2 linked regions of the Rhodopseudomonas palustris genome follow. Each later gene encodes a partner of the first gene's protein in a complex. Links are inferred from orthologs where the notes say so. Each region holds a gene or a part of one and is shown in the gene's direction. Other genes may lie near its edges. The genes, in order: trxA and SR870_RS09835.

What was found.
Region 2: the proteins of trxA (region 1) and SR870_RS09835 are in contact, whole or in part, in an NMR structure (PDB 2IPA), measured with the Bacillus subtilis proteins. The link is inferred for Rhodopseudomonas palustris from one-to-one orthologs.

What each region holds. Positions count from the first base shown.
Region 1 is NZ_CP140155.1:3,808,038-3,820,157, reverse strand. What follows is about bases 9,200-12,120. They hold trxA (thioredoxin), read left to right. Parts: upstream 9,200-10,460; coding sequence 10,461-10,781; downstream 10,782-12,120. Other genes in these bases: SR870_RS17180 (folylpolyglutamate synthase/dihydrofolate synthase family protein), read right to left, coding at 11,874-12,120; SR870_RS17185 (metallophosphoesterase family protein), read right to left, coding at 11,102-11,851; addA (double-strand break repair helicase AddA), read left to right, coding at 9,200-10,366. In the rest of the region: SR870_RS17220 (sensor histidine kinase), read left to right, coding at 1-799; tRNA (adenosine(37)-N6)-threonylcarbamoyltransferase complex ATPase subunit type 1 TsaE, read left to right, coding at 796-2,313; SR870_RS17210 (PilZ domain-containing protein), read left to right, coding at 2,425-2,739; SR870_RS17205 (nucleotidyltransferase family protein), read left to right, coding at 2,941-3,663; double-strand break repair protein AddB, read left to right, coding at 3,735-6,884; more of addA, read left to right, coding at 6,881-9,199. UniProt on the Bacillus subtilis protein: Participates in various redox reactions through the reversible oxidation of its active center dithiol to a disulfide and catalyzes dithiol-disulfide exchange reactions.
Region 2 is NZ_CP140155.1:2,171,942-2,187,620, reverse strand. The notes cover bases 1-2,914. They hold SR870_RS09835 (arsenate reductase ArsC), read left to right. Parts: upstream 1-1,150; coding sequence 1,151-1,678; downstream 1,679-2,914. Other genes in these bases: arsB (ACR3 family arsenite efflux transporter), read left to right, coding at 2,350-2,914; arsC (arsenate reductase (glutaredoxin)), read left to right, coding at 1,678-2,103; SR870_RS09840 (metalloregulator ArsR/SmtB family transcription factor), read left to right, coding at 802-1,158; SR870_RS09845 (metalloregulator ArsR/SmtB family transcription factor), read right to left, coding at 373-690; SR870_RS09850 (arsenite methyltransferase), read right to left, coding at 1-279. Also shown: more of arsB, read left to right, coding at 2,915-3,417; SR870_RS09820 (PQQ-dependent sugar dehydrogenase), read left to right, coding at 3,497-4,684; SR870_RS09815 (HAD-IA family hydrolase), read right to left, coding at 4,990-5,628; SR870_RS09810 (LysR family transcriptional regulator), read right to left, coding at 5,665-6,618; SR870_RS09805 (autotransporter outer membrane beta-barrel domain-containing protein), read left to right, coding at 6,965-10,303; SR870_RS09800 (autotransporter-associated beta strand repeat-containing protein), read left to right, coding at 10,615-14,004; SR870_RS09795 (hypothetical protein), read right to left, coding at 14,059-14,295; SR870_RS09790 (methyl-accepting chemotaxis protein), read left to right, coding at 14,510-15,679. UniProt on the Bacillus subtilis protein: Catalyzes the reduction of arsenate [As(V)] to arsenite [As(III)]. In vitro, can dephosphorylate para-nitrophenyl phosphate (pNPP).

The sequences.
Region 1 (12,120 bases):
CGGCGCCACGATGCTGACGTTCCAGGACATCAGCGACACCGAGAACGTCGAGCGCGCGCTACGCGAGCGCAACGAGGCGCTGGAGACCGCCGATCGCATCAAGATCGACTTCGTCCATCACGTCTCCTACGAGCTGCGCTCGCCGCTGACCACGATCATCGGCTTCGCGCATCTGCTCGGCGATCCGAGCACCGGCCCGCTCAACGACAAGCAGTCCGAGTACATCGCCTACATCACCTCGTCGACCAACGCGCTGCTGGCGATCATCAACAACATCCTCGATCTCGCCAGCATCGACGCCGGCGCGATGACGCTCAATCTCGGGCCGATCGAGATCCGCCGCACCATCGCGGCGGCCGCGGAAGGCATTCAGGACCGCCTCGCGCGCGACCAGATAACGCTCGACATCGACACCGATCCGGCGATCGGCGAGTTCGTCGGCGACGAGCGCCGCGTCGTGCAGGTGCTGTACAATCTGCTCGCCAACGCGATCGGCTTTTCGCCCAGCGAGGCGACCGTGAAGCTCGTCGTCCGCAAGAAGGGGACCAGCGTGGTCTTCACCGTGACCGATGCGGGTCCGGGCATCGCGCCGGCGCTGAAGGACAAGGTGTTCGATCTGTTCGAGAGCGATTCCCAGGGCTCGCGGCACCGCGGCCCGGGCCTCGGCCTGGCGCTGGTGCGCTCCTTCGTCGAACTGCACGGCGGCAAGGTCGAGGTCGATTCGGTGGTCGGGCACGGCACCTCGGTGATCTGCGAATTCCCGATCGAGCCGACCGCACAGCGCAACGCCGCCGAATGACGGGTCCGGCGACATTCTCGGTCGCGCTCGCCAACGAGACGGCGACGGCGCGGCTGATGGCGGACATTGCGCTGCTGATAGGCCCGGGCGACGTCGTCACGCTGTCGGGCGATCTCGGCGCCGGCAAGACCGCCGCGGCGCGGGCGATGATCCGCTACCTCGCCGGCGACGACGAGCTCGAAGTGCCGAGCCCGACCTTCACGCTGGTGCAGAGCTACGACCTGCCGCCGTTCCCGCTGCTGCACGCCGATCTGTATCGCGTCGACGATCCCTCCGAACTCGACGAGATCGGGCTGTCGCCGCTGCCGGACGGCGTCGTCGCGCTGATCGAATGGCCGGAGCGCGCGCCCGGCGCGATGCCGGCGGACCGCATCGACATCGCGCTCAGCCATCGGCCGGCGCTCGGCTCGATGGCGCGCGCCGCCGAGATCACCGGTCACGGCAGGGCGGCGGCGCAGGTCGAGCGGCTGGCGGCGCTGCGCAGCTTCATCGAGACCTCCGGCTATGCCGAGGCCGAGCGCCGCCACATGCCGGGCGACGCCTCGACGCGATCCTATGCGCGGCTGGTCAGGGCCGACGAATCGCTGATCCTGATGAACGCGCCGCGGCGGCCGGACGGGCCGGCGCTGTATTCCGGCAAGAGTTACAGCGCAGCCGTCCATCTCGCCGAGGACGTTCGTCCGTTCGTCGCGATCGCCGGCGGTCTGCGCGCGCGCGGCTTCTCGGCGCCGACGATCCATCATGCCGATCTCGATTCCGGCTTTCTGATCACCGAGGATTTCGGTACGGCAGGCTTTGTCGAGGGGACGCCGCCCGAGCCGATCGCCGAGCGCTATCAGGCCGCGGTCGACATGCTGGCGGCGCTGCACGGCCAGACGCTGCCCGAGACGCTGCCGCTGCCGCAGGAGGACTACGCGATCCCGGCGTTCGACACCGACGCGATGCTGATCGAGGTCGGGCTGATGCCGGAATGGTACCTGCCCGACCGCGGCGCGCCGGCCTCCGCGGCGCTGCGCGGCGAATTCGTCGCGATGTGGCGACGGCTGCTCGACGGCATCGCCGGCGAGACGCGGACCTGGGTGCTACGCGACTTCCACTCGCCGAATCTGATCTGGCTCGCCGCGCGCAGCGAGATCGCCCGCGTCGGCGTGATCGATTTCCAGGACGCCGTGCGCGGGCCGGCCGCCTACGACGTGGTGTCGCTGCTGCAGGACGCCCGCATCGACGTGCCCGAAGCGCTCGAACTGGCGCTGCTCGGCCGCTACATCAAGGCCCGGCTCGCCGCCGATCCGGGCTTCGATCCGGCCGGTTTCGCGCGGCTCTATGCGGTGATGTCGGCGCAGCGCAACACAAGGCTGCTCGGCACCTTCGCGCGGCTGAACCGGCGTGACGGCAAGCCGCAATATCTGCGCCATCAGCCGCGGATCTGGACCTATCTGGCCCGTTCGCTGGCGCACCCGTCGCTGGCCGGGTTCCGCGACTGGTATCAGGCAAATGTACCGGCGCCGCGCTGATTTGAACGGTCGGCTTTACGTCTTGTTAGCCGGGCTTTCGCTAGGTTGATTGCCTGCGTAATCTTCCCAGGAATGGCCCCTCGTGGTCGCTGTTCGGGGCGAGGAAAAGAGATGGCTGGCGAACGTAACAAGGATGGGCGCGTCGTATTCGAACGCGGAATCCGGGCGCAGATGATGGCGATCGACGGCACCTGGCGCCGTCCCTGCATGCTCGAGGACGTCTCCGAGTCCGGCGCCAAGCTGACCGTCGAGGGGTCGGTCGAAGGGCTGAACCTCAAGGAGTTCTTTCTGCTGCTGTCGTCCACGGGCCTGGCCTATCGCCGCTGCGAGCTGAGCTGGGTCAATGGCGACCAGATCGGCGTCAGCTTCCTGCGCCACGACAAGAAGAAGAAACAGGTCGCGCGCGCGGCGGCCCCCGCCGCCTGACGGCCGTCGCACGCCGGGCATGATTGCGCCGGATCGCCGCGCGACGCTGTTCGCCCGGCGGATGTCGCATCGGCGTCATGGTTCACGATTACCTCAAGACCGCTGAGATGTGACCGCCAGGCTGGCCGCCGATAGACCGGCCGGTGCTGCGTGATACAATCGATTCGCACGAATCCGGTTCGGTCCCAACAACGAGCGACGATGTCCGTTCAACCTTCAAAAGCGATGGTTCTCGCCGCCGGCTTCGGCGTGCGGATGCGCCCGCTGACCGACCACAAACCCAAGCCGCTGGTGCCGGTCGCCGGCAAGCCGCTGCTCGATCATGTGCTCGACCGGCTCGCCGACGCCGGCGTCGCCGAGGCCGTGATCAACGTGCACTATCTGCCGGACCAGATCATCGATCACACCGCCGCGCGCACCAGCCCGCGCGTGATCATCTCGGACGAGCGCGACGTCGTGCTGGGCACCGGCGGCGCGGTGGTCAAGGCGCTGCCGCTGCTCGGCGAAGCGCCGTTCTATCATCTCAACGCCGATACGCTGTGGATCGACGGCGTACGGCCGAATCTGACGCGGCTCGCGGATGCGTTCGATCCGGCGCGGATGGACATTCTGCTGCTGATGGCGCCGACCGCGGGCAGCATCGGCTATGCCGGCAAGGGCGACTTCGCGATGGCCGCCGACGGCACTCTGCGCAAGCGCAAGGAGAACGAGGTGACGCCGTTCGTCTATGCCGGCGTCGCCATCATGCAGCCCGCGATCTTCAAGGATGCGCCGCAAAGCGAGTTCTCGCTGACGCGGATGTTCGACCGCGCCGCCGAGCGGCAGCGGCTGTTCGGGCTGCGGCTCGACGGCGTCTGGATGCATGTCGGAACCCCGGACGCGGTCGCCGCCGCCGAGCGCGCCTATCTGGCCAGCGTCGCGTGAAGCGCCGCCCGGCACCTCCCGTGCCGGTCCGCGCCATGCCATGATCGCCCGATCGGCGAATCAGGATTTTCATGCGCGTTTTCAGTGTCCCGCCCTCCGCGCCGTTTTTGCGCACGACGATCGAAGCTCTGGTCGACGGCCGATTGATCGAGGGCTTCGACGCGCGCGCCAGGCCCGAGAGCCTCGCCGAGGCGACGCTGTATCTGCCGACCCGCCGCGCCGGTCGCCTCGCGCGCGACGTCTTTCTCGACGTGCTCGGAACCGACGCCGTGCTGCTGCCGCGGATCGTCCCGCTCGGCGACGTCGACGAGGACGAACTGGCGTTCGCGCAGGCCGCGACCGGCGCGGCCGATCTCGACATTCCGCCGGCGCTCGACGGCCTGCCGCGTCGCCTGTTGCTGGCGCAACTGATCGCCGCCTGGGCCAAGGGCCTGCGCCCCGGCGATCCGCTGCAATCGCCGCTGGTGGTCGGCGGCCCGGCCTCGACATTGGCGCTGGCGGACGATCTGGCGCGGCTGATCGACGACATGGCGACGCGCGGCGTCGATTGGGCGGCGCTCGACACGCTGGTGCCGGAGGCGTTCGACCGCTACTGGCGGCTGACGCTGGATTTCCTCAAGATCGCCGGGCAGTGGTGGCCGCAGCATCTGCGCGAGAGCGACCGCATCGAGCCGGCGGCGCGGCGCGATCTGTTGATCGAGGCCGAAGCGGCGCGGCTTGCGGCGCATCGCGGCGGGCCGGTGATCGCGGCGGGCTCGACCGGCTCGATGCCGGCGACCGCGCGCCTCCTGCACGCCATCGCCCAACTGCCGCATGGCGCCGTGGTGCTGCCGGGGCTCGACACCGAACTCGACGAGGCGGCGTGGCAGATGATCGGCCCGGTGCACGACAAGCAGGGCAAGCTCGTCTCGCCGCCGTCGCCGAACCATCCGCAATTCGCCATGCACGCCCTGCTGGCGCGCATGGGATTGGAGCGGCGCGACGTTATCCGCCTCGGCGAAGGCAAGCGCCACGGCCGCGAACTGCTCGCTTCCGAGGCGATGCGGCCGTCGGCGGCGACGGCATCGTGGCACGACCGGCTCGCCGACCCCGCTATCGACCAACTGATTGGCGACGGCACCCATGGCCTGACGCTGATCGAGGCGCCGAACTCGGAGATCGAGGCGCTGACGATTGCCGTCGCGCTGCGCGAGGCACGCGAGCGCGGCCAGTCCGCCGCTTTGGTGACGCCGGATCGCGCGCTGGCGCGCCGCGTCGTCGCGGCACTCGGCCGCTGGAATCTTCCGGTCGACGATTCCGGCGGCGACTCGCTGATGGATACGCAGGCCGGCATCTTCGCCCGGCTCGCCGCCGAGACGGCGTTGCACGGCTGCGAGCCGGCGACGCTGCTGGCGCTGCTGAAACACCCGCTGCTGCGGCTCGGCCGCGACGCGCACGGCTGGCGCTCCGCGGTCGAGACGCTGGAATTGGCGCTGCTGCGCGGCACCCGGCCGGCGGCCGGCAATGAAGGTCTGGCCAAGGAGTTTGCGCACTATCGCGCCGAGTTGACGAAGCTGAGGCGCAACGAGGCGAGCGCGCTGCACAAGTCGGAGCCGCGCGCGCGGCTCGGCGACGACGCGCTCGACGGTGCCGAGACGTTGATCGTGGCGTTGCGCGCCGCGCTGGCGCCGCTCGAAAGCGTCGGCGCCGACCCGCTCGATCTGTGCGCGTTCGGGCAGCGTCATCGCGACGTGCTGATCGCGCTGTCGATCGATCACGACGAAAATGCAGTCGCGTTCGAAGGGCCGCAAGGATCGGCGCTGCTGAAAGCGTTCGACGATCTCGCCGCGGTCGCGCCGCTGAGCGGCGTGATGGTGCCGCCGCATGACTACGCGGACGTGTTCGAGACTGCTTTCGGGGATCGCACCGTGCGCCGGCCCGAACTCGCCGATGCGGCGCTGCGGATCTACGGCCCGCTCGAGGCGCGGCTGACGCAGCACGATCGCGTCGTTCTCGGCGGGCTGGTCGAAGGCGTCTGGCCGCCGGCGCCGCGGATCGATCCGTGGCTGTCGCGGCCGATGCGCCACGAACTCGGGCTCGATCTGCCGGAGCGCCGGATCGGCCTGTCGGCGCACGATTTCGCGCAACTGCTCGGCGCGAATGAAGTGATTCTCACCCACGCCAATAAAGTCGGCGGCGCGCCGGCGGTGGCGTCGCGGTTCCTGCACCGGCTCGAAGCGGTGGCGGGCAAGCCGCGCTGGAGCGACATCAAGGACCGCGGGCAGACGTATTTGGACTACGCGCTGGCGCTGGATCGGCCCGAAAAGGTCGTGCCGATCGCCCAGCCGGCGCCGAAGCCACCGCGCGAGGCCCGGCCGCTGAAGCTGTCGGTCACCGCGATCGAGGACTGGCTGCGCGATCCCTACACGATCTACGCCAAGTTCATTCTCGGCCTGTCGGCGATCGACCCGGTCGACATGCCGCTGTCGGCGGCCGATCGCGGCTCGGCGATCCACGAAGCGCTCGGTGACTTCACCCAGCGCTTCCCCGATGCGTTGCCGGACGATCCGGCGCGGGTGCTGCTCGCCATCGGCGAGAAGCACTTCGCGCCGCTGATGGATCATCCCGAGGCCCGCGCGCTGTGGTGGCCGCGCTTCGCCCGCATCGCAGCCTGGTTCGGCAATTGGGAGCAAGCGCGCCGCGCCGACGGCCCGCGCGTGTTCGCCGAGCGCGACGGCAGCCTGTCGATCGCGCTCGACGGCGGCCGCAACTTCGTGCTGACCGCGCGCGCCGACCGGATCGAGCATCGCGCCGACGGCAGCTACGCGATCCTCGACTACAAGACCGGCAACCCGCCGACCGGCAAGCAGGTGCGGATGGGGCTGTCGCCGCAACTGACGCTCGAAGCCGCGATCCTGCGCGAGGGTGGCTTCGACGGCATCGACGCGGGCGCGTCGGTGAGCGAGCTGACCTACGTCAAGCTCAGCGGCAACTCGCCGCCCGGCGACGAGCGCGTGCTGGAACTGAAGATCGAACGCAAGGACGAGCCGCAGTATCCCGACGATGCCGCAGCCGAGGCCCGCGCCAAGCTCGAAGCGCTGGTCCGACGTTTCGACGACGAGGCGCAGCCTTATCACGCGCTGGTGCTGTCGATGTGGGCGCAGCGCTACGGCCGCTACGACGATCTGGCGCGGATCAAGGAATGGTCGGCCGCTGGCGGCGTCGGGGAGGCGCAGCGATGAGCGGCCCGCGCAGCATTCCGGATCAGGCCCGCGAGCGCCAGATCCTCGCCTCCGATCCGTCCGCCTCGGTGTTCGTCTCGGCCAATGCCGGCTCCGGCAAGACGCATGTTCTGGTGCAGCGCGTCATCCGGCTGCTGCTCGATGGCGTGCCGCCGGAGCGCATCCTGTGTATCACCTTCACCAAGGCCGCCGCCGCCAACATGGCCGAGCGCGTCTTCACCACGCTCGGCCGCTGGGTGACGCTCGACGACGACGCGCTGACGGCCGCGATCCGCGCCACCGGCATCAATTCGGTCGCTCCGTCCCTGTTGGCGCAGGCGCGAAAACTGTTCGCCTGCGCGCTGGAGACGCCGGGCGGGCTGAAAGTGCAGACCATCCACGCGCTGTGCACCCGGCTGCTGCAGCAGTTTCCGTTCGAGGCCAATGTGCCGGCGCGGTTCAGCGTGCTGGACGATCGCGATCAGGCCGAATTGATGCAGCGCGCCAGTCTCGCGGTGCTGCTGCAGGCAGCCGCCGCGCCGGACAGCGCCGCCGGACGCGCGCTGGCGCTGGCGATGACCAGCGCGGCGGATATCACCTTCCGCGAGGTGGTGCAGGAAGCCTGCATGAGCCGCGACCGCTTCCTCGGATGGATCGCCCAGGCCGGCGGTGTCGACGGCGCGATGGCGCAACTCTCAGTGACGCTCGGCGTCGCGGCGGAGGACAGTTGCGACAATGTCGAGCGCGACATCGTCGACGGCCCGCATCTGCCGCGGTCGCAATGGCCCACGGCAGCGGCGATGTTCGAACAGGGCAGCGCCAACGATCAGGCGCAGGCCAAGCGGCTGCGGGCGGCGATCGCGCTGTCGGGCACCGCACAGCTCGACAAATATTGCGAGGTGTTCTTCACCAAGGACAACGGCCTGCGAAAAAGCTTCGCGACCAAGAAGATCGCCGATGCCGCGCCCGGTCTGGTCGAGGACCTCAAGCGCGAGGGCGCGCGGCTCGAGGATCTGCTGGAGCGCCGCCGCGCGTTGCTGATGCGCGAGCGCACCCGCGCGCTGCTGGTGATCGCCTTCGACGTCGCCGAGCGCATCCGCCGCGAAAAGCAGGAGCGCGGGCTGCTCGATTATGATGATCTGATCGACCGGACGCTGCAGATGCTCGACAGCGGCGCGTCGAGCTGGGTGCATTTCAAGCTCGATCGCGGCGTCGATCATGTGCTGATCGACGAGGCGCAGGACACCAGCCCGAAGCAATGGGACATCGTCGCGCATCTGATCGCCGAATTCACCGCCGGCGAGGGCGCGCGCGAGGGCGTGCGGCGCACGGTGTTCGCGGTCGGCGACGAGAAGCAGTCGATCTTCTCGTTTCAGGGCGCGGTGCCGAAGGAATTCGCCGAGCGGCGCGATCTGCTGCAGCGGCGCTTCCACGGCGCCGGGCTCGCCTTCGAGAAGGTCAGCTTCAACTACTCGTTCCGCTCCGGCGCCACCATCCTGCAGTCGGTCGATCACGTGTTTCGCGATCGCGACATCTACCGCAGCATTCACGCCGACGACGCCTATCCGCTGCATCAGGCGCTGACCGATGCAGGCCCCAGCCTGATCGATCTGTGGCCGCTCGAAGTGCCCGACGACAAGCAGGACATCGAAGGCTGGCGCGCGCCGTTCGATGCGGTGTCGGAAACCAGCCCCGAAGTGCGGCTGGCGCACAAGGTGCAGGCCGAGATCGCGTCGCTGATCGGCAGCGGCACCATGACGGGGTCGCAAGGCGACCGGCGTCGGCTGCGCTATGGCGACGTGCTGGTGCTGGTGCGTCGCCGCGGCTCGGCGTTCGATGCGGTGATCCAGGCCTTGAAGCGCGGCGGCATTCCGGTCGCCGGCGCCGACCGGCTGAAGCTGACCGAACACATCGCGATCATCGACCTGATGAATCTGGCGGACGCGCTGCTGCTGCCGCAGGACGATCTGGCGCTCGCGGTGGCGCTGAAGAGTCCGCTGTTCGGGCTCGACGACGACGATCTGTTCCGGCTGGCGTGGCGGCGCAAGGGCTCGCTGCGCGCCGCGCTGCGCGAACACGCGGCGGGCGATCCGAAACTATCAGCCGCGCTGCATCGCCTCGACACCTGCGCATCCCGCGCCCAGGCCGAGACGCCGTTCGGCTTCTACGCCTGGCTGCTCGGCGGCGATGGCGGCCGCGCCCGCATGCTGCGCCGGCTCGGGCCGGAAGCCAATGACGCGCTCGACGAGTTTCTCGAACTGGCGCTGAGCTTCGAGCAGAAGCAGCCGCCGTCGCTGCAGGGCTTCGTCGCGTGGCTGCGCGCCGCCGATACCGAGATCAAGCGCGACATGGAAATCTCGCGCGACGAGGTCCGCGTCATGACCGTGCACGGCGCCAAGGGGCTGGAAGCGCCGGTGGTGTTCCTGGTCGATACCACATCGTCGCCGGCCGATAGCCAGCGGCTCAATCTGATCCGGCTGCCCGGCGGCAATGCGCAGCCCGGCGCGCCGTCCGCGATGGTGTGGGCCGGCCGCAAGGCCAACGATCCCCGCGTCGTCGAGCAGGCCCGCGCCGCGATGATCAGGGAGACCGAGGACGAATATCGCCGGCTGCTTTACGTCGCGATGACGCGCGCCGCGGATCGGCTGATCGTCGGCGGCTGCATGCCGGGCAATCGCAACGATGTCCGCGCGCTGTCCTGGTACGATCTGATCAGCAAGGGTCTGGAGAGTTCGGGTTTGGCGATGCGCGCGGTGCCGCCGCCGGATGGCGCGGTGAAGCGTTATTGCCGTCCCGAGGACGAGACCGTCGAAGCCGCCGCGCCCGAAGCACCGCCCGCCGCGTCGCCGCTGATCGTGCCGGATTGGTTGCGCCAGGCCGCGCCGGCGCAACGCGCGTCCGACGACGTGCTGCGGCCATCCGATTCCGACGAGTCCGATGCCCGCCGCCTGCGCCGCGGCGAGTCGGAGGCGCAACGCCAGCGCGCCTTGCAGCGCGGCACGCTGGTGCACCGGCTGCTGCAGTCGCTGCCCGATCTGCCGGCGGATGTTCGCGCCGACGCAGCCGCGCGCTATCTCGCCCGCAATGCGAAGGATTGGAACGACGAGGACCGCGCCGCGCTCGCCGCGCGGGTGCTGCAGGTGATTGCTGACCCCCGCTTCGCCGCTGTCTTCGCGCCCGGCAGCCGGGCCGAGGTGCCGGTCGTCGGCCGGGTGCAGCGCCATGGCCAACCGGTACTGGTGTCCGGCCAGATCGACCGGCTGGTGGTGACCGACGCCGAGGTTCTGATCGTGGATTTCAAGACCAACCAGTCCCCGCCGGCGACGCTGGCCGAAACGCCGCCGGCCTATCTGCGCCAGCTTGCGCTGTACCGGGCCGTGCTGGCGCTGCTGTATCCACAGCGGATCGTCAGGGCCGCCCTGCTGTGGACGGAAACGCCTGAAATCATGGAGATTTCAGCCTCTGCGCTGGACGCGGAGCAGGCCGTGCCGCCGATCGCGTGAGCGCGCTTGACCCCGCCCCGGCGCGTTCATACTTTGAATTCAGCTCCCCGGCGCGATTCCCGCTGCGCCATCATCCGCTTTCACGAGGTATTCCATGGCCGTAGGCAAGGTGTCAGACGCCGATTTCGAAGCTGAAGTTCTCAAGGCGGAGGGGCCGGTCGTGGTGGATTTCTGGGCCGAGTGGTGCGGCCCCTGCCGCATGATCGCGCCGGCGCTGGACGAGATCTCCGGCGCGATGGGCGACACGGTCAAGATCGTGAAGCTCAATGTCGACGAGAGCCCGGTCACCGCGTCGAAATACGGCGTGATGTCGATCCCGACGCTGATGATCTTCAAGGGCGGCGAGATGGCCTCCCGCCAGGTCGGCGCCGCGCCGAAGGCCAAGCTGCAGCAGTGGATCAGCTCGGCGGTCTGAGCCGCGCCACTGAACGTTCTGCAACGGCCGGCATCCGCCGGCCGTTTGCGTTTCAGAGGGCAAGCACACCACGCGAACGCCGCGCCCGCGTCGCCCCCACCCTAGCCCTCCCCCGCAAGCGGGAGAGGGACCGACCGTGCCCGGTGATAGACCTTGTCTCGGATCGCTTCGTCAGCGGACGCGGGGGCACCAGCACTGCCCCTCCCCACGCACGACGCGCCCCCTCTCCCGCACTTGCGGGGGAGGGCTGGGGTGGGGGCGACACGGGCAGAGCGCGGGCGACTCCTGCCCTCGAGCTCGCGCAGAAGCAGTCGATCCGTTCAGGCTGCTGGCCTGACCCATCCGCTCGCCAGCGTGTCGGCATAGGCCGCCATGCCGTTCCGTCGGGCGAGTGCGGCCATCGCGGCGTGGTCGTAGGGGATCAGGCGAAGCGAGACCCGCCATTCGCCGTTGGCGCGATCGAGGATCGCGTAGCTCGCGTCCGGCGTGCCGGTCTGCATCAGATGCGGATACGGCACGCGATCACGATAGCCGGGACAGCCGGCGCTACCGGGATTGACGATCAGCCGGCCGTCGCGCAGGCGCACCGCGCGGGGGATGTGGGTGTGGGCGCACAGGATCAGCGATTGCGCGATGCCGTCGGCATGGGTCTCGATCGCGGCGAGATCCGACATCCGGATCGCGCCGTCCGGGTTGACGGTTTCGAGCCAGTAGGTCTCGTCGTTGCCGGGCGTGGCGTGGCAGAGAAACACCGCGCCGTCGAGCACGTGCGTCGCCGGGATACTGCGCAGCCAGTCGAGATGATGGGCGTCGAGCTGATCGAACGCGATCTTGTCCCACGCGCCCATGTCGTCGCGCGGGCGATCGAGCAGATAGCGGTCGTGATTGCCGAGCACCACCGTGATGTCGAGCGCCATCAGCATGTCCAGCGTCCGCCGCGCGTCGAGCGGGCCGCTCGCCATGTCGCCGAGGCAGACGAGGTGGTCGACGCCCTGCCTGCCGATATCGGCCAGCACCGCCTCCAGCGCCGCGTAGTTGCTGTGCATGTCGGCGATGGCGGCGATCCGCATGGCGGGTCTCGTTCGGTTGGGGTCAGTTCGGCGGCGTGCCGTTGAGGCTCAGCACGTGGCCGGCGAGATACAGCGAGCCGGTGATCAGGATACGCGGCGGCAGCTCGTAGGCAAGGCCGGCGATCCGCCGCAGCGCGGCGTCGACGCCGTCGGCGAGTTCGACCCGCAGGCCGAGCGCACGTCCGGAATCGGCGAGCGCTTCCGGCGCCATCGCGCCGGCGCGGTCGGGGATCGGTACCGCGATGACGTGGCGCGTCAGTCCGGTGAAA
Region 2 (15,679 bases), 1.6 Mb from region 1 along the record:
GACGCGGCGCGCCGACAGCAGCACGTCGATGCCGCCGCCGGAGCCGAGATCGAGCACGGTCTCGCCCGGCTTCAGCTCCGCCAGCGCGGTCGGGTTGCCGCAGCCGAGCGAGGCCAGCATCGCTTCGGCGGGCAGGCCCTGGGCCTGGGCCGCATCGTAGAGATTGCTTGTGATCGGGCTGACATGGTCGAGGGCAGGGGTGCCGCAGCACGATCCGGCGCGGGTGGCGGCCGCGGCATATTTCTCGCGGACGATTTCGGTAATCTCGGTGGTGGACATCGGGCTCTCCTCACGGTTGGCTGGCAGGACGGCGGGACGGGCTTTCGGTAATTCTATCAGACTAGAAGCATCGAATAAGCGGGCACGAAAAACTCAGGCGGCGGATTTGGTGTCCTTGCTTTCGACGGCATCGGCGCAGCATTCGGCGACCATGAAGTCCATCAGGCCGCGCATCACCTCGTAATTGGCGTGGCAGTTCAGCGTGGTGGCGTCGCGGACCTGGCGGATCAGCCCGGCCGCAACCAGCGTCTTGAGATGATGCGACAGCGTCGAGGGCGCGATCTTCAGCCGCTCCTGCAGCCGGCCGACCGGCGTGCCGGCCTCGCCGGCGCGCACCAGCGCCCGGTAGATCTTCAGCCGGGTCGGATTGCCCAGCGCCTCGAATTTGGTGGCGACGTCGTCAATCTTCATGCCCGCATCGTGCGATCGAATTCTCCGTGGGTCAAACGGTAATTCTAGGATAATCGAATTAATCTCGATCGCGATCTTGACTTGCTGCTAAATATCGATAATTCTGGATATATGGAATCAGAGAACGCAATCATGGCCCTCGGGGCTCTGGCGCAATCGACCCGGCTGGAGGCATTCCGGCTGCTGGCCGCGCACGAGCCGGAGGGCCTCGCGGCCGGGGCGATCGCTGACGCGCTGGCGGTGCCGCAGAACACCATGTCGTCGCATCTGGCGATCCTGGCCCGCGCCGGTCTGATCCGGTCGCGGCGGCACAGCCGCTCGATCGTGTATCGCGCCGACCTCGAGCGGTTTCAGGAGATCGCGCTGTTTCTGATCAAGGATTGCTGCGGCGGCAGCCCGGAATTGTGCGCCCCGCTGATCGCCGACCTACAGCCGTGTTGTGATCCCAAGGAGCCCGCCGATGTCTGACCGCACCTTCAACGTCTTGTTTCTCTGCACCGGCAATACCGCCCGCTCGATCCTCGCCGAGAGCATCCTGCGCAAGGACGGAGCCGGTCGCTTCAACGCCTTCTCCGCCGGCAGCAAGCCGAGGGGGGTGGTCAATCCATTCGCACTGAAGGTGCTCGAAGCGAGCCAATATCCGACCGAGGGCCTGCGCTCGAAGAGCTGGCAGGAGTTCGCGGAGCCGGACGCCCAGGTGATGGATTTCGTGTTCACCGTCTGCGACAACGCCGCCGGTGAGGTCTGCCCGGTGTGGCCGGGCCAGCCGACTAGCGCGCATTGGGGCATCGACGATCCCGCCGCGGTCGAGGGCAGCGATATCGACAAGGAGCGCGCGTTCGTGCAGGCGTTCCGCTTCCTGAAGAACCGGATCGACGCCTTTACCGCGCTGCCGATCAAGCGACTCGATAGCGTCGCGCTCGGCGCGGTGCTGCAGGAGATCGGCCTGTTCGCGGGCGTCAGCTTCGGTCGTCCGAAAGTGGCGTGATGGATGTCGTGATCTATCACAATCCCGACTGCGGCACCTCGCGCAACGCGCTCGGCATGATCCGCAATGCCGGGATCGAACCGCATGTGATCGAGTACCTGAAATGCCCGCCCGGCCGGGCGCTGTTGCAGCAACTGATCGCGCGCGCAGGGCTGACGCCACGCGCGGCGTTGCGCGAGAAGGGCACGCCTTATGCCGAGCTGAAGCTGAATGATCCAGGGCTCGGCGACGACGATCTGCTCGACGCGATGATGGCGCATCCGATCCTGATCAACCGGCCGCTGGTGGTGACGCCGAAGGGCGTGCGGCTGTGCCGGCCGTCCGAAATCGTGCTCGACCTGCTGCCGCCGCAGCGCGGCGAATTCGTCAAGGAAGACGGCGAGCGCGTGATCGACGAGACCGGCCGGCGCGTGGCGACGGCGTGAACATGCGCGCAGACCGATGATGGCAGACCAACGATGAATGCAAGGCGAAGCAACGTTGCACTACGTCATCGCCCGGCTTGACCGGGCGACCCAGTACCCAGAGCGCTTCGTTCAGAAGCTGGCGCTCTGGGAGACTGGATCCCCGCTTTCGCGGGGATGACGGCGGTGGATTGGTCGGCTTCGCTCGCAAGACAAGACGCATTTTCGAGCCACGCTACGCAGCGTGAAGTGATCAAAGAGGCCATCATGTCCACCTTCGAACGCTATCTCACACTTTGGGTCGCGCTCTGCATCGCCGTCGGCATCGCGCTCGGCCATGTCATTCCCGGGTTCTTCCAGGTGGTCGCCGCCGCCGAGATCGCCAAGGTCAATCTGCCGGTGGCGGTGCTGATCTGGCTCATGATCATTCCGATGCTGGTGAAGATCGACTTCGCCGCTCTGGCGCAGGTGCGCGAGCATTGGCGCGGCATCGGCGTGACGCTGTTCATCAACTGGGCGGTGAAGCCGTTCTCGATGGCGGCGCTGGCCTGGTTGTTCATTGGATATCTGTTCCGGGACTATCTGCCGGCCGACCAGATCAATTCCTACATCGCCGGGCTGATCATCCTCGCCGCGGCGCCGTGCACCGCGATGGTGTTCGTGTGGTCGAACCTGACCAAAGGCGAGCCGCATTTCACGCTGAGTCAGGTCGCGCTCAACGACACCATCATGGTGTTCGCCTTCGCGCCGATCGTGGGGCTGCTGCTGGGGCTGTCGGCGATCACCGTGCCGTGGGACACGCTGATGCTGTCGGTGGGGCTGTACATCGTGGTCCCGGTGATCATCGCCCAGCTGCTGCGGCGGAGCGTGCTGGCGGCCGGCGGCGAGGCGGGGCTGCAGCGCTTGCTCGGCGCGGTCCAGCCGCTGTCGCTGGTGGCGTTGCTGGCGACCCTGGTGCTGCTGTTCGGCTTCCAGGGCGAGCAGATCATCAAGCAGCCGCTGGTGATCGCGCTGCTCGCGGTGCCGATCCTGATCCAGGTGTACTTCAATTCCGGGCTGGCCTATCTGCTGAACCGGCTCGCCGGCGAGCAGCATTGCGTCGCCGGCCCCTCGGCGCTGATCGGCGCCAGCAATTTCTTCGAACTCGCGGTGGCGGCGGCGATCAGCCTGTTCGGTTTCGAGTCCGGCGCGGCCCTCGCCACCGTGGTCGGCGTGCTGATCGAGGTGCCGGTGATGCTGACGGTGGTGTGGATCGTCAACCGCTCGAAGGGCTGGTACGAGCGCGCGCCGGCGAGACCACCGGTCGCAGTGCCGGGCCGGGAACGGCCGGGTTGAGGGTGGATTGATACGCGGGGCCTCCAATCGAAAGGGATTCGCGATGCCGCGCACGAAGACAGCCTGGTCAACTCTGTCGATGGCCACGGCCGCTTTTGCCACCGCAGCCTGCGTGTCGCAGGCCTCCGCCCGTACGGTTGAGACCGACAAAGCGCGCGTCAATGTCGAGCGGATCGCGGGCGTCGAACATCCGTGGGGGATCGCGCTGATTCCGGACGGCCGGTTTCTGGTGACCGAGCGGAATTCGGGTCGTCTTCAGCTCGGTAGCCGTGACGGCCGGCTGATGCAGGTCGAGGGCGTGCCGAAGGTGTTCCACTACAAGGGGCCGACCGGCCGCAGCCAGGCCGGACTGTTCCACGTCGCACCGCATCCCGACTTCGCCGACAACCGGCTGATCTATTTCAGCTTCGCCCAGCCCTCGGAGGAAGGCGCCGGCACTGCGATCGCGCGCGGACGACTGGTCGAGGAGGGCGACAAGGCGCGGCTCGACAATGTCGAGGTGATCTACACGCCGAAGGCGCATGATTCCAGCGGACTGCATTTCGGCGGCCGCTTCGCCTTCCATCCCAAGGACAAATCGATCGTGATGTCGATCGGCGAACGGCGCAACATGTCGCGGGCGCAGAAGCGCGACGACGAGGCCGGCTCTTTCATCCGGGTGATGGACGACGGTTCGGTGCCGAAGGACAATCCGTTCGTCGGGCAGAACGACGCCGCGCCGGCGATCTATGCGCTCGGCAACCGCAACAGCCAGGGGCTCGCCTTCCATCCGCAGACCGGCGCGCTGTGGGCCAACGACCATGGGCCGCGCGCTGGCGACGAGATCAACAAGATCGAGGGCGGCAAGAACTACGGCTGGCCGATGCAGGCCGCGGGCGTCGATTACTCCGGCGCGCCGATCGGCAAGGGCGCGCGTGGTGTCGATGGCATGACGGACCCCGCGCATGTGTTCGAGCGCACGGTCGGGCCCTCGGGCCTCGCCTTCTACACCGGGGAGATGTTTCCGGAATGGCGCGGCCACATGTTGCATGGCGGCCTCGCGGCGCGCGCGCTGGTGCGCACTTCGCTCGACGGCGACAAGGTGACCGGCGAGGAGTGGATGCTGCGCGACCTCGATCGCCGTATCCGCGACGTGCAGGTCGCCTCCGACGGTGCGATCTGGCTGGTCACCGAGCATCCGGACGGCGAGGTGCTGCGGCTGAGCCGCGCGGACGCGGCGACGGTCGGGTCCGGCAAGGCGGATCGCGGCAAGGACAAGGCGCGCTGAGCCAGTCCCACCGACCAGCAGCCGAGGCGGCGCTGGTCGGTGGGACTACTCCCCGATGGGTTGATGATCGCGCGGCGCGCCTAGAGCGTTTCATCGATTGATTGAAGCGATATGGCCCTTGCCAGATGCACTGACTCCTCATCCTGAGGAGCCCGGCGAAGCCGGGCGTCTCGAAGGATGGGGCGACGCATCATGGCCGGCGGCGCATGGTTCGAGACGGCGCTTCGCGCCTCCTCACCATGAGGTTGTGCCTGTGGTCAGAGTCCCAGAACGCCAGTGCTGATTCCATCGGAGACGGAACGGCTCTAGTCGGCGCGCAGCTTCAGCCCGGTCGCGGCTTCGAGGTCTCTGATCGCCTGATCGGCGCTGGTGACCTTGATCGTGGTCATGCCCATCTCGCGCGCCGGCTTGAGGTTGACGCCGAGGTCGTCGAGATAGACGCAGTTGGCCGGGTCGACGCCGAGCGTATCGGTCATCATCCGATAGATCTTCGGATCCGGCTTGCGCAGGCCGATCTTGGCGGACTCGATGACGTGATCGAACAGCGCCATCACTTCGGCGACGTACAGCGTGCGGCCCGAGGCCGAGCCGATCGCGTTGGCGGGCAGATTGTTGGTGATGCAGCCGGTCTTGAAGCTCTGCTTGACGCGGCGCAGGGCCTCGACCATCTGCGGGCGGAGATCGCCGGACAGCAGCGGCAGCACCTCACGGCCGCGGACCTCGGCGCCGAGCGCGCGCGATTCTTCCGCGAACAGCGCGTCGAAGGTGTCGAGATCGACTTCGGCACGCTCGAACTTCGCCCAGGCGTTCTCGAAATGATTGGCGGCATTGGTGCGGCGGATGATGTCGATCGGCAGCCCGCGCTCGATCTCGAACCGTGCGAACGCCTCGAACGGCGAGGAGGTGAGCACCCCGCCGAAATCCCAGATCACCGCCTCGACCATCGCGTTTCGTCTCCCCGCTGTTGATTGCAGCGAGGGCTAGCACGCGGCTGCGGCGGCCACCAGTCCGGGCGGCGAGGCGCCGGCATGCATCGCCTCCAGCATGGTGTCGCGCAGCCATTTGTGGCCGGGGTCGTCGGTGTTTCGCTCGTGCCAGATCATGTGGAAGTGCTGTTCCGAGATCGGCACCGGCGATTCGTGGATCTGCAGATTGAACACCGGCGCCATCAGTTCGGCGAAACGGCGCGGCAACACCGCGACGAGGTCGCTGCTGCCGACCGCCGCCGGCATCGACCAGACCTTGTTGACCATGTAGGCGATCCGCCGGTTGCCGCCGCGGGTGGTGATGTCGCGATCGATATTGATGTGACCGCGCAGCTCGTTGATCAGCGCCACCTGGTTCAGCGCCATGAAGGTCCTGGCGTCGAGCGTGGCGCCGATCCCGGGATGGCCGCGGCGGGCGACCACGACGTTGTCGCACGGGCAGATCGTCTCGAACACCAGCCCCGGCGCGCTGACCGGGAAGGTGTAGCAGGCCAGATCCAGCGTGCCGGCGATGATGTCGTCGGTGACGTTGGTGTTCCAGGGCGGGCGGGATTCGATCGTCACCTGCGGCGCATGCGCGGTGATCTCGCGCAGCAGCGGCGGCATCAGGATCGGCTCCAGCGGATCGACGATCACGATCCGGAAGGTGCGCTTGTAGGAGGCGAGATCGAGGCTGCGATCGCCGTCGAATTGCTGGCGGATCAGCCGCAGCGCCTCGCGCACCGGGTCGATCATCTGCTGCGAGCGCAGCGTCGGCTTGACGCCGCGGCCGGCGCGCACGAACAGCGGATCGTCGAAATGCTCGCGCAGCCGCGTCAGCGCGTTCGAGACCGCCGGCTGGCTCAGCGCCAGTTGCCGCGCGGCGTGGCTGATATTGCCGGTGGCATACACCGCGTCGAACACGATCAGCAGATTGAGGTCGACATTACGCAGGTTGATCGTCGCCATCGGCCCCCGCCGTCCCCCTGTAGCCTTGATCTTGCGACGCAAACTTCAATCATTCGCGCGGCTGATAGATAGATGAGCGGCGGCCCGCCTGCCATGGCGAATTGTCGCAGCCGGCCCTCATTGTCGGCACGGGAGCGCGGCCCAAACCATTCACCGGCGCTATGGTCGGCATTCAAAGACATAATTTTTCATCCCGTTGCCGCGCTCCTAGTGTCCCCCTGGGGGGCGGAGCGAACGCGCATGCGGCGGTGTCGCAAGCGGCCGAGCTACACGCCATCGATGAAGACAAGACCCGGCCGGCGCGCCCGCGTGCGTCGGAACGGCAGCGCTTTGGGGAGACGCGACGATGGACGTGCCGACGGTGAGGGGTGGCAGGATCGCGAACGGCAGGGTGCGGATCGCGTCCGTCGCCGCGGCACGGATCAAGCAATTGCTGCTGTCGACCGCGCTGGTCGGCATCGTGGTCTATCCGCAGGCGCTGCAGGCGCAATCCTGGAACGGCAACGTCGACAGCGACTTCTCCAACGGCGCCAATTGGAGCACCGGCGTCGCACCGACCTCAACCGACGTCTCGACGATCGCATCCACGCCGACCACCCCGGTGGTGGCCGCGACCACGGCGAATGCCGGGCAGATCACGATGTCCGGCGCCACAATCGGCATCAATAGCGGCGCGACACTGGTCTTGAACACCCTGACTGTCGGGAGCGGGTCCACCGTGACCGGGGCGGGCGCCATCGCGACGAATTCGTTGTTCCTCGACTCCGGCTCGGTCGCGACCGATGTCGCGCTGGGGATCCTGGCGACCATGGGAGGCGGCACCATCAGCGGCGCGATCAGCGGCGCCGGCCAGATGCTCGTCTCCGGCGGATTCAACACCTTGACCGGCGCCAACACCTATAGCGGCGGCACGCAGATCAATGCCGGCGCGCTCCTGACGGTCGGCGACAGCGGCACCCTCGGCTCGATCACCGGCGACATCGTCAACAGCGGCACGCTGACCTTCACCCGCTCCGATACGACGGCCTATGGCGGCGTGATTTCCGGCACCGGCGTGGTCAACAAGTCCGGCACCGGCACGCTGGTCCTGTCCGGCGCCAACACCTATAGCGGCGCGACGACCATCCTCAACGGTACGCTGCAGACCGGCGCCAACAACGTGCTCAGCAGCGCCTCGGCGCTGACGATTGCCGCCGGTGCGACGCTCGACCTCACCAATACACAACAGACCGTGGCATCGCTGGCGGGCGCCGGCAATGTGAATCTTGGAGGTGGCCACGCCTTCAGTTTCGGTGGCGACAATGCGTCCACCAGCTTCACCGGAAATTTCATTGGCACGCTAAGCGCCATCAAGGAAGGCACCGGCACCTTCAGCTTCAGCGGTACCGGCCCGAGCGCTGGCGCCATCCAGATCAATGCGGGTACGCTGGCATTGACCGGCGCGGCCGACTTCAGCGGTGCAGGCGTCACCTTGCAGGCCAATACGACGCTGGACATTTCCGGGGCCAACGCCGGCATCTCGATCAAGAGCTTGCAGGGCCAGAACGGCACGGCGGTCCATCTCGGCAGCCGCACGCTGACGGTCCAGCGCACCGACTTTGTTTTCGGCTCCAACTTCAACGGCGTCATCGACGGCAGCGGCGGCCTGACCGTCGGGCAAAATTCGTCGCTCAGGTTGTTCGGCGTCAACACCTATAGCGGCCCGACCACGCTCAGCTCGGCGTCGGCCACGCTGGACCTTCGACATGTCAGCGCCATCGCGGCCTCCAGCGAGGTCAATCTCGCCGCCAGCGGCGTCACGCTGGCGAGCCAAAATGCCGGCGGAGACGCCACGGTTCAGGCGCTGCGCGGCGTCGCCGGCAGCATCGTCACCCTGCACAACAACAATCTGGTGATCGCCAACGCGGCATCGGATTTCGCCGGCATCATCAAGACGGATTTCGGCGCGCCGACCGGCGGCGTCATTCTCAATGGCGGCCACCAGACCCTGTCCGGGATCAACACCTATCTGGGCGCCACCACGGTCAATGCCGGCACGCTCAGCGTCAACGGCTCGATCGCAACCTCGTCGCTGACCACGGTCAATGCCGGCGGCACGCTGGGCGGCACCGGCACGGTCGGCAACACATCGATCAATGGCGGCGCGCTGGCGCCGGGCAATTCGATCGGCACACTGAATGTGAGCGGCAATCTCGTCTTCACCGCGGCGTCGAGCTACATGGTCGAGGTGTCGCCCACCAGCGCCGACCGCACCAACGTCAGCGGCACCGCGACGCTCGGCGGCGCGACGGTCAACGCGATCTTCGCCAGCGGCAGCTATGTCGAGCGGCAATACACCATCCTCAATGCCGCCGGCGGCATCGTCGGCACGTTCGGGTCGGTGGTGAACAGCAATCTGCCGTCGGGCTTCAAGTCGAGTCTGGGCTACGATTCCAACAACGCTTATCTCAATCTGGTGCTGGACTTTACGCCTACGCCGACACCGACTCCAACACCCACGCCGTCGCCGCTGCCGATCAACAGCGGCCTCAACGGCAACCAGACCCAGGTCGCCAACGCGCTGAGCGGATATTTCGCGCGCAACGGCAGCATCCCGATCTTGTTCGGCGCGCTCGGTCCGGCCGGGCTGAGCGCTGCGGCGGGCGAGACGCCGACCGGCGTTCAGCAGACCACGTTCAACGCCATGAACATGTTCATGGGCGTGCTGACCGATCCGTTCAGCAACGGTCGCGGGCTTGGCGATCAGACGCCGGTCGCGATGTCCTACGCGGGCGGCGGCTCCGTGCGCGATGCCCACGCGATGATCACCAAAGCGGTGAAGCCGTCGTTCGAACCGCGTTGGGTCAGTTGGGGCGCGGGCTTCGGCGGTTCGCAGACCACCGACGGCGATGCGACGCTCGGCTCCGCGACCTCGACCAGCCGGCTCTACGGCATCGCCGCCGGCGCCGACTACTGGCTGTCGTCACAGACCGTCGCCGGCTTCGCGATGGCCGGCGGCGCAACCAGTTTCGGCCTCGCCGACGGGCTCGGCTCCGGTCGCTCCGATCTGGTGCAGGTCGGCGGCTTCGTGCGCCACAGCATCGGCGCCTTCTATCTCACCGCTGCGGCCGCCTATGGCTGGCAGGACATCACCACCGAGCGGACACTCGGCGTCGGCGGGATCAATCAGTTGCGTGCCAACTTCAACGCCAACGCTTACTCCGCCCGCGTCGAAGCCGGCCACCGCTTCGTCGCGCCGCTGATTGGCGGCATCGGCCTGACGCCCTATGCCGCCGGGCAGGTCACCGCGTTCGATCTGCCGGCCTATGCGGAGCAGACCGTGAGCGGCAACGGCGTGTTCGCGCTCGACTATGCTGCGAAGACCGCAACCACGACGCGCAGCGAGATCGGCCTGCGCAGCGACAAGTCGTTTGCGCTGGATGGCGTGCTGCTGACGCTGCGCGGACGGGCGGCCTGGGCGCACGATTTCGACGTCGAACGCTCGATCGCGGCGACGTTCCAGGCGCTGCCCGGTGCGAGTTTCGTCGTGAACGGCGCGCGTCCGGCGCGGGATGCGGCGCTGACGACGGTGTCCGCCGAGGTGAACTGGTTGAACGGCTTCTCGGTCGCGGCCGCCTTCGAAGGCGAATTCTCCGACGTCACCCGCAGCTATGCGGGCAAGGGCGTGGCGCGCTACGCTTGGTGATCGTGCGCCGCGCGCTCGGTTCGAACCGCGCGAACGAGTATGCCGTAGAACGAAATACGGTTCCGAAAACGGGAACGTCTGTGGCCTCATATCCACACCCGATGCGACTTTGTCGCAAAGCGGCGCCGCCAACCTGTTCATCCCAATTGTGAACCTGTAGGCTGATTCACGAAGCGGGCTCGGTCGTGGCCCGCGAGGTGACGAGGTGTGAATTGCAATATCGGCGAACTGCCGACGACCGGGGGTCGCGGCTTAAGGCGGCCGAGCTGATTCGAATTCGTGGGCGGCGGCAGGTTGTTGTGTCGGCGCTGATGGCCACAACGGCTTTGTTGTCGGTCGCCCAGACTGCGCATGCCCAGCAGGTCTGGACCGGCGCGACGAGCCAGGACTACGACACGGCTTCGAACTGGAGCGGCCCGGTTGTGCCCGACGCCGGTGCGACGGCAACGTTCACCAGCAACGGCGCGCCGACGTCGGTGGTGCTGACGACCATCCGCAGCCCGGCCGGCTTCACGTTCGATGCAGGGACGCCGACCTACACGATCGGAGTCGCATCCGGCGGGCAGCTCAATATGAGCGGCGCCGGCATCGTCAACAACTCCGGCAACGCCCAGGAATTCCTCATCGGTTCCGGCAGCCAGATCGACTTCGTGGGCTTCAGCACCGCGGGCAATGCGACCATCAGGAACCTGGGTGGTACTCTGATTTTCAGCCAGACTTCGTCCGGAGGAACCGCCGCAATCGAGAATGACGGCAGCATGGGGCTGCGGACGACCTCAGGCTCGATATCGATCGGATCGCTGTCGGGCAGCGGGACGGTGGCGGCCATCGCGGCCGGCGTCCCGGTCCAGAGCTTGAGTATCGGCAGCCTGAACACCTCCACGGAATTCTCGGGCACGTTCAGCGACGGCGACTCGCAATTCGCGCTGGTCAAGACCGGGACCGGAACGCTGACGCTGACGGGGAACAATTTCTACTCCGGAGGCACCACGATATCGGGCGGCACGCTGCAGCTCGGCAATGGCGGCTTGAACGGCTCCATCATCGGCGACATCATCAACAATGCGACGCTGGCCGTCGATCTCAGCAACGGCACCAGCCTCGGCGGCGTGATCTCCGGCAGCGGCGAACTGGTCCAGCGCGGGGGCGGCATCCTCGCGCTGCTCGGCAACAACACCTATACGGGCGGCACCACGATTTCTTCGGGCACGCTGCGGGTCGGCAACGGCGCCACCAGCGGTTCGATCGTGGGCGACGTCGTCAACAACAGCGTGCTCCAATTCAATCGTTCGGACGCGATCGGCTTCGGTGGCGTGATCTCCGGCAGCGGAGAGCTGGTCAAACTCGCCGGCGGCACGCTGACGCTGACGGGGGCCAACACCTACACCGGCGGCACCACGATCAGCAACGGCACGCTGCAAATCGGCAGCGGCGGCACCACCGGGTCGATCACCGGCAACATCACCAACAACGCAGCGCTGGTGTTCAATCGGTCTGATGCAATCGGCTTCGGCGGGGTGATTTCGGGCACCGGCAGCGTCACCAAGCTCGGCAGCGACGCGCTGCTCCTGTTCGGCGAGAACACCTACACCGGCGGCACCACCATCAGTGGCGGCTTCTTGCAGATCGGCAGTGGCGGCACCGCGGGATCGATCGTCGGCGACGTCGTCAACAACGGGACGCTGGAGTTCGCCCGCTCGGACGCCCATGCTTTCAGTGGCGCGATTTCCGGCACCGGCAATCTGATCAGCTTCGGCGGCAGCGTCGGCAGTGGCGTTTTCACGTTGACCGGGACCAATACTTACTCCGGGGGCACGACCGTCTCCAGCGGCACGCTGCAGATCGGCGACGGCGGTACCTCGGGCTCGATCGTCGGCAACGTCAGCAACAACGCTACGCTCGCGTTCAATCGCTCCGACGCCACGAGCTTCGGCGGCGTGATTTCCGGAGGCGGCCAAGTCGTCAAGCGCGGCGCCGGCGACCTGTCTCTGACGGGCCTCAGCAGCTATACGGGCGCCACCACGGTCGATGCCGGCACGCTCAGCGTCAACGGCTCGATCGCGTCGTCGTCGTTGACGACGGTGAACGCAGGGGCGGCGCTCGGCGGCACCGGCACGGTCGGCACCACGCTGATCAACGGCGGCGCGCTGGCGCCGGGCAATTCGATCGGCACGCTGAATGTGAGCGGCAACCTCGTCTTCACCGCGGCGTCGAGCTACATGGTCGAGGTGTCGCCGAGCAGTGCCGACCGCACCAATGTCAGCGGCACCGCGACGCTGGGTGGCGCGACGGTGAACGCGTCGTTCGCCAGCGGCGGCTATGTCGAGCGGCAATACACCATCGTCAACGCCACCGGCGGAGTGGTCGGCACTTTTGGCGCGCTGGTCAACACCAACCTGCCGTCCGGCTTCAAGTCGAGTCTCGGCTACGATGCCAACAACGCCTATCTCAATCTGGTGCTCGACTACACGCCGACGCCGCCGACCCCGGAGCCGTCACCGACGCCGCCCGTCATCAACAGCGGCCTCAACGGCAACCAGACTCAGGTCGCCAACGCGCTGAGTGGTTATTTCGCGCGCAACGGCAGCATCCCGATCGTGTTCGGCGCGCTCGGCCCGGCCGGGCTGAGCGCTGCGTCGGGCGAGACGCCGACCGGGGCACAGCAGTCGACGTTCAACGCGATGGGCATGTTCATGGGCGTGCTGACCGATCCGTTCAGCAACGGCCGCGGGCCGGCGGATCAGACGCCGGTCGCGATGTCCTACGCGGCGGGTGGCACCGCCGGCCGCGGCGGCTCGGCGCATGACGCCCACGCGATCATCATCAAAGCGGTGAAGCCGACGTTCGAACCGCGCTGGGTCAGTTGGGGCGCGGGCTTCGGCGGTTCGCAGACCACCGACGGCAATGCGACGCTCGGCTCCGCGACCTCGACCAGCCGGCTCTACGGCATTGCCGCCGGCGCGGATTACTGGCTGTCGCCGCAGACCGTCGCCGGCTTCGCGATGGCCGGCGGCGCGACCAGTTTCGGCCTGTCCGGCGGCCTGGGCTCCGGCCGCTCCGACCTGATCCAGGCCGGCGGCTTCGTCCGCCACCGCGTTGGCGCCTTCTATCTCACCGCCGCAGCCGCCTATGGCTGGCAGGACATCACCACCGAGCGGACACTCGGCGTCGGCGGGATCAATCAGTTGCGTGCCAACTTCAACGCCAACGCTTACTCCGCCCGCGTCGAAGCCGGCCACCGCTTCGTCGCGCCGCTGATTGGCGGCATCGGCCTGACGCCCTATGCCGCCGGGCAGGTCACCGCGTTCGATCTGCCGGCCTATGCGGAGCAGACCGTGAGCGGCAACGGCGTGTTCGCGCTCGACTATGCTGCGAAGACCGCAACCACGACGCGCAGCGAGATCGGCCTGCGCAGCGACAAGTCGTTTGCGCTGGATGGCGTGCTGCTGACGCTGCGCGGACGGGCGGCCTGGGCGCACGATTTCGACGTCGAACGCTCGATCGCGGCGACGTTCCAGGCGCTGCCCGGTGCGAGTTTCGTCGTGAACGGCGCGCGTCCGGCGCGGGATGCGGCGCTGACGACGGTGTCCGCCGAGGTGAACTGGTTGAACGGCTTCTCGGTCGCGGCCGCCTTCGAAGGCGAATTCTCCGACGTCACCCGCAGCTATGCGGGCAAGGGCGTGCTGCGCTACGCCTGGTGATCGTTCGAACGCCTGTCATTGCGGCGCCGGAGCCCGGCGTCGATCCGCACCTTCTCAATGCATGGTCTTGCTGCTCTTGAGAAACGGGCGGCGGGCGGATTCGTGCTTTTCGTAGAGTTCGAGCCAGCGGCGGTCCTCGGGTCGGTACCATTCCTCATTGCCGCCCGGCGGCGGTCCGCTCTTGGCGATGATCTCGTCCAGCCGGAAGAACTCGGCGGTTTCTTCCGACGAGAGACCGATCAGCACCCTGTTTCCAGAGCTATCGAGTTCGTAATCGTCGTCCTTGATCATGCCGCCAATTGACCATCGGCGACGGCGCGGTCAACGCAATTGCGCGCTTAACCTAACTGATCAACCTTACCCGCCGATTGTTGCGTCGGATTCAAGGAATAGCCGATCGCGAATACTTAACGCGTTAATACAATGTTTTACCTCTCGAATTACAGGATAACCGGGTACCGGCCGACGCGGCGGCGTTCGGCGATGCAGGGCAAGGGGACCTTTGATGCTGAGATCGATTTCGGCGCGGATGATCGTGGCGATCACGCTGGTGGCCATCGGATCGTGCGCCATGCTGGCAGGCTTCAGCTTCTGGCGGCAGCAAGAAACCATCGATGTTGCGCTGGAGCGGGAGCTTCGCTCGGACTACGCCAACCTGTCCGGCGCGATCGAGGCGGAAACCCGCACCACGCTGGCGCTCAGCGAAACCCTCGCGGCGATGCAATCGGTCAAGGACTCGATTCGCTCCGGCGATCGCGACGCCACGATCGCGCTGTTGAAGGAGGCTCACGGCAAGCTCGCCCCGCGCGGCCTCAACCTGATCACCATCCAGGTTCCGCCGTCCACGACATTCGCCCGCGTCCACAAGCCGGATGCGTTCGGCGACAACGTCGCCAACCGTCGCAAGATGGTGGTGGATGCGCTGGCCAATTCACGCTCCGAGGGCGGCATCGAGCCCGGCCGCGACAACCTCACCGTGTTCGGCACGGCGCCGATCGTCGACAGCAAAGGGCTGGTGGGGACGATGGATATCGGCGCGCCGTTCGGCCAGAATTTCGTCGAGCGGATGAAGTCGCGGTTCGGGGTGGACGTTGCGATTCTACAGCCCACCGGCGAGAGCACCAATGTCATTGCCTCGTCGATCTCCGGCCTGACTCCGGACGCCGATGCAGTTCGCCGCGCGATGTCCGGCGAACTGGTGATCCGCAAGCAGGAACTCGGCGGCAAGGCCACCGGCGTGACCTTCGGCCAGATCAAGAACTTCTCCGGCAACCCCGTCGCGGTGCTGCAGATCGTGCGCGACGCCAGCGCCTACGCCGCGCTGACGGCGAGCGCGCTGCAGTGGCTCGGGCTGGCGACGCTCGGCGCGGCGCTGGCCGCGATGGCGATCGCATTCTGGCTCGGCCGCGGCATGGCGAAGCCGATCCGGGCGCTGGAAGGCGCGATGCGGGAAATCAGCCAGGGCCACCACGCGGTCGAAGTCCCCGGCTGCGCCCGGCGCGACGAGGTCGGCTCGATGGCCCGTACCGTCGAAGTGTTCAAGGAAAGCCTGCTCGAGACCGAACGGCTGCGCGCCTCGCAGGATCAGCAGCGCGTCGCCCACGAGAATGAACGACGACAGGCGATGCTCGAACTGGCGGCGCGGTTCGAGTCGAGCGTCGGCAGCGTGGTCGAA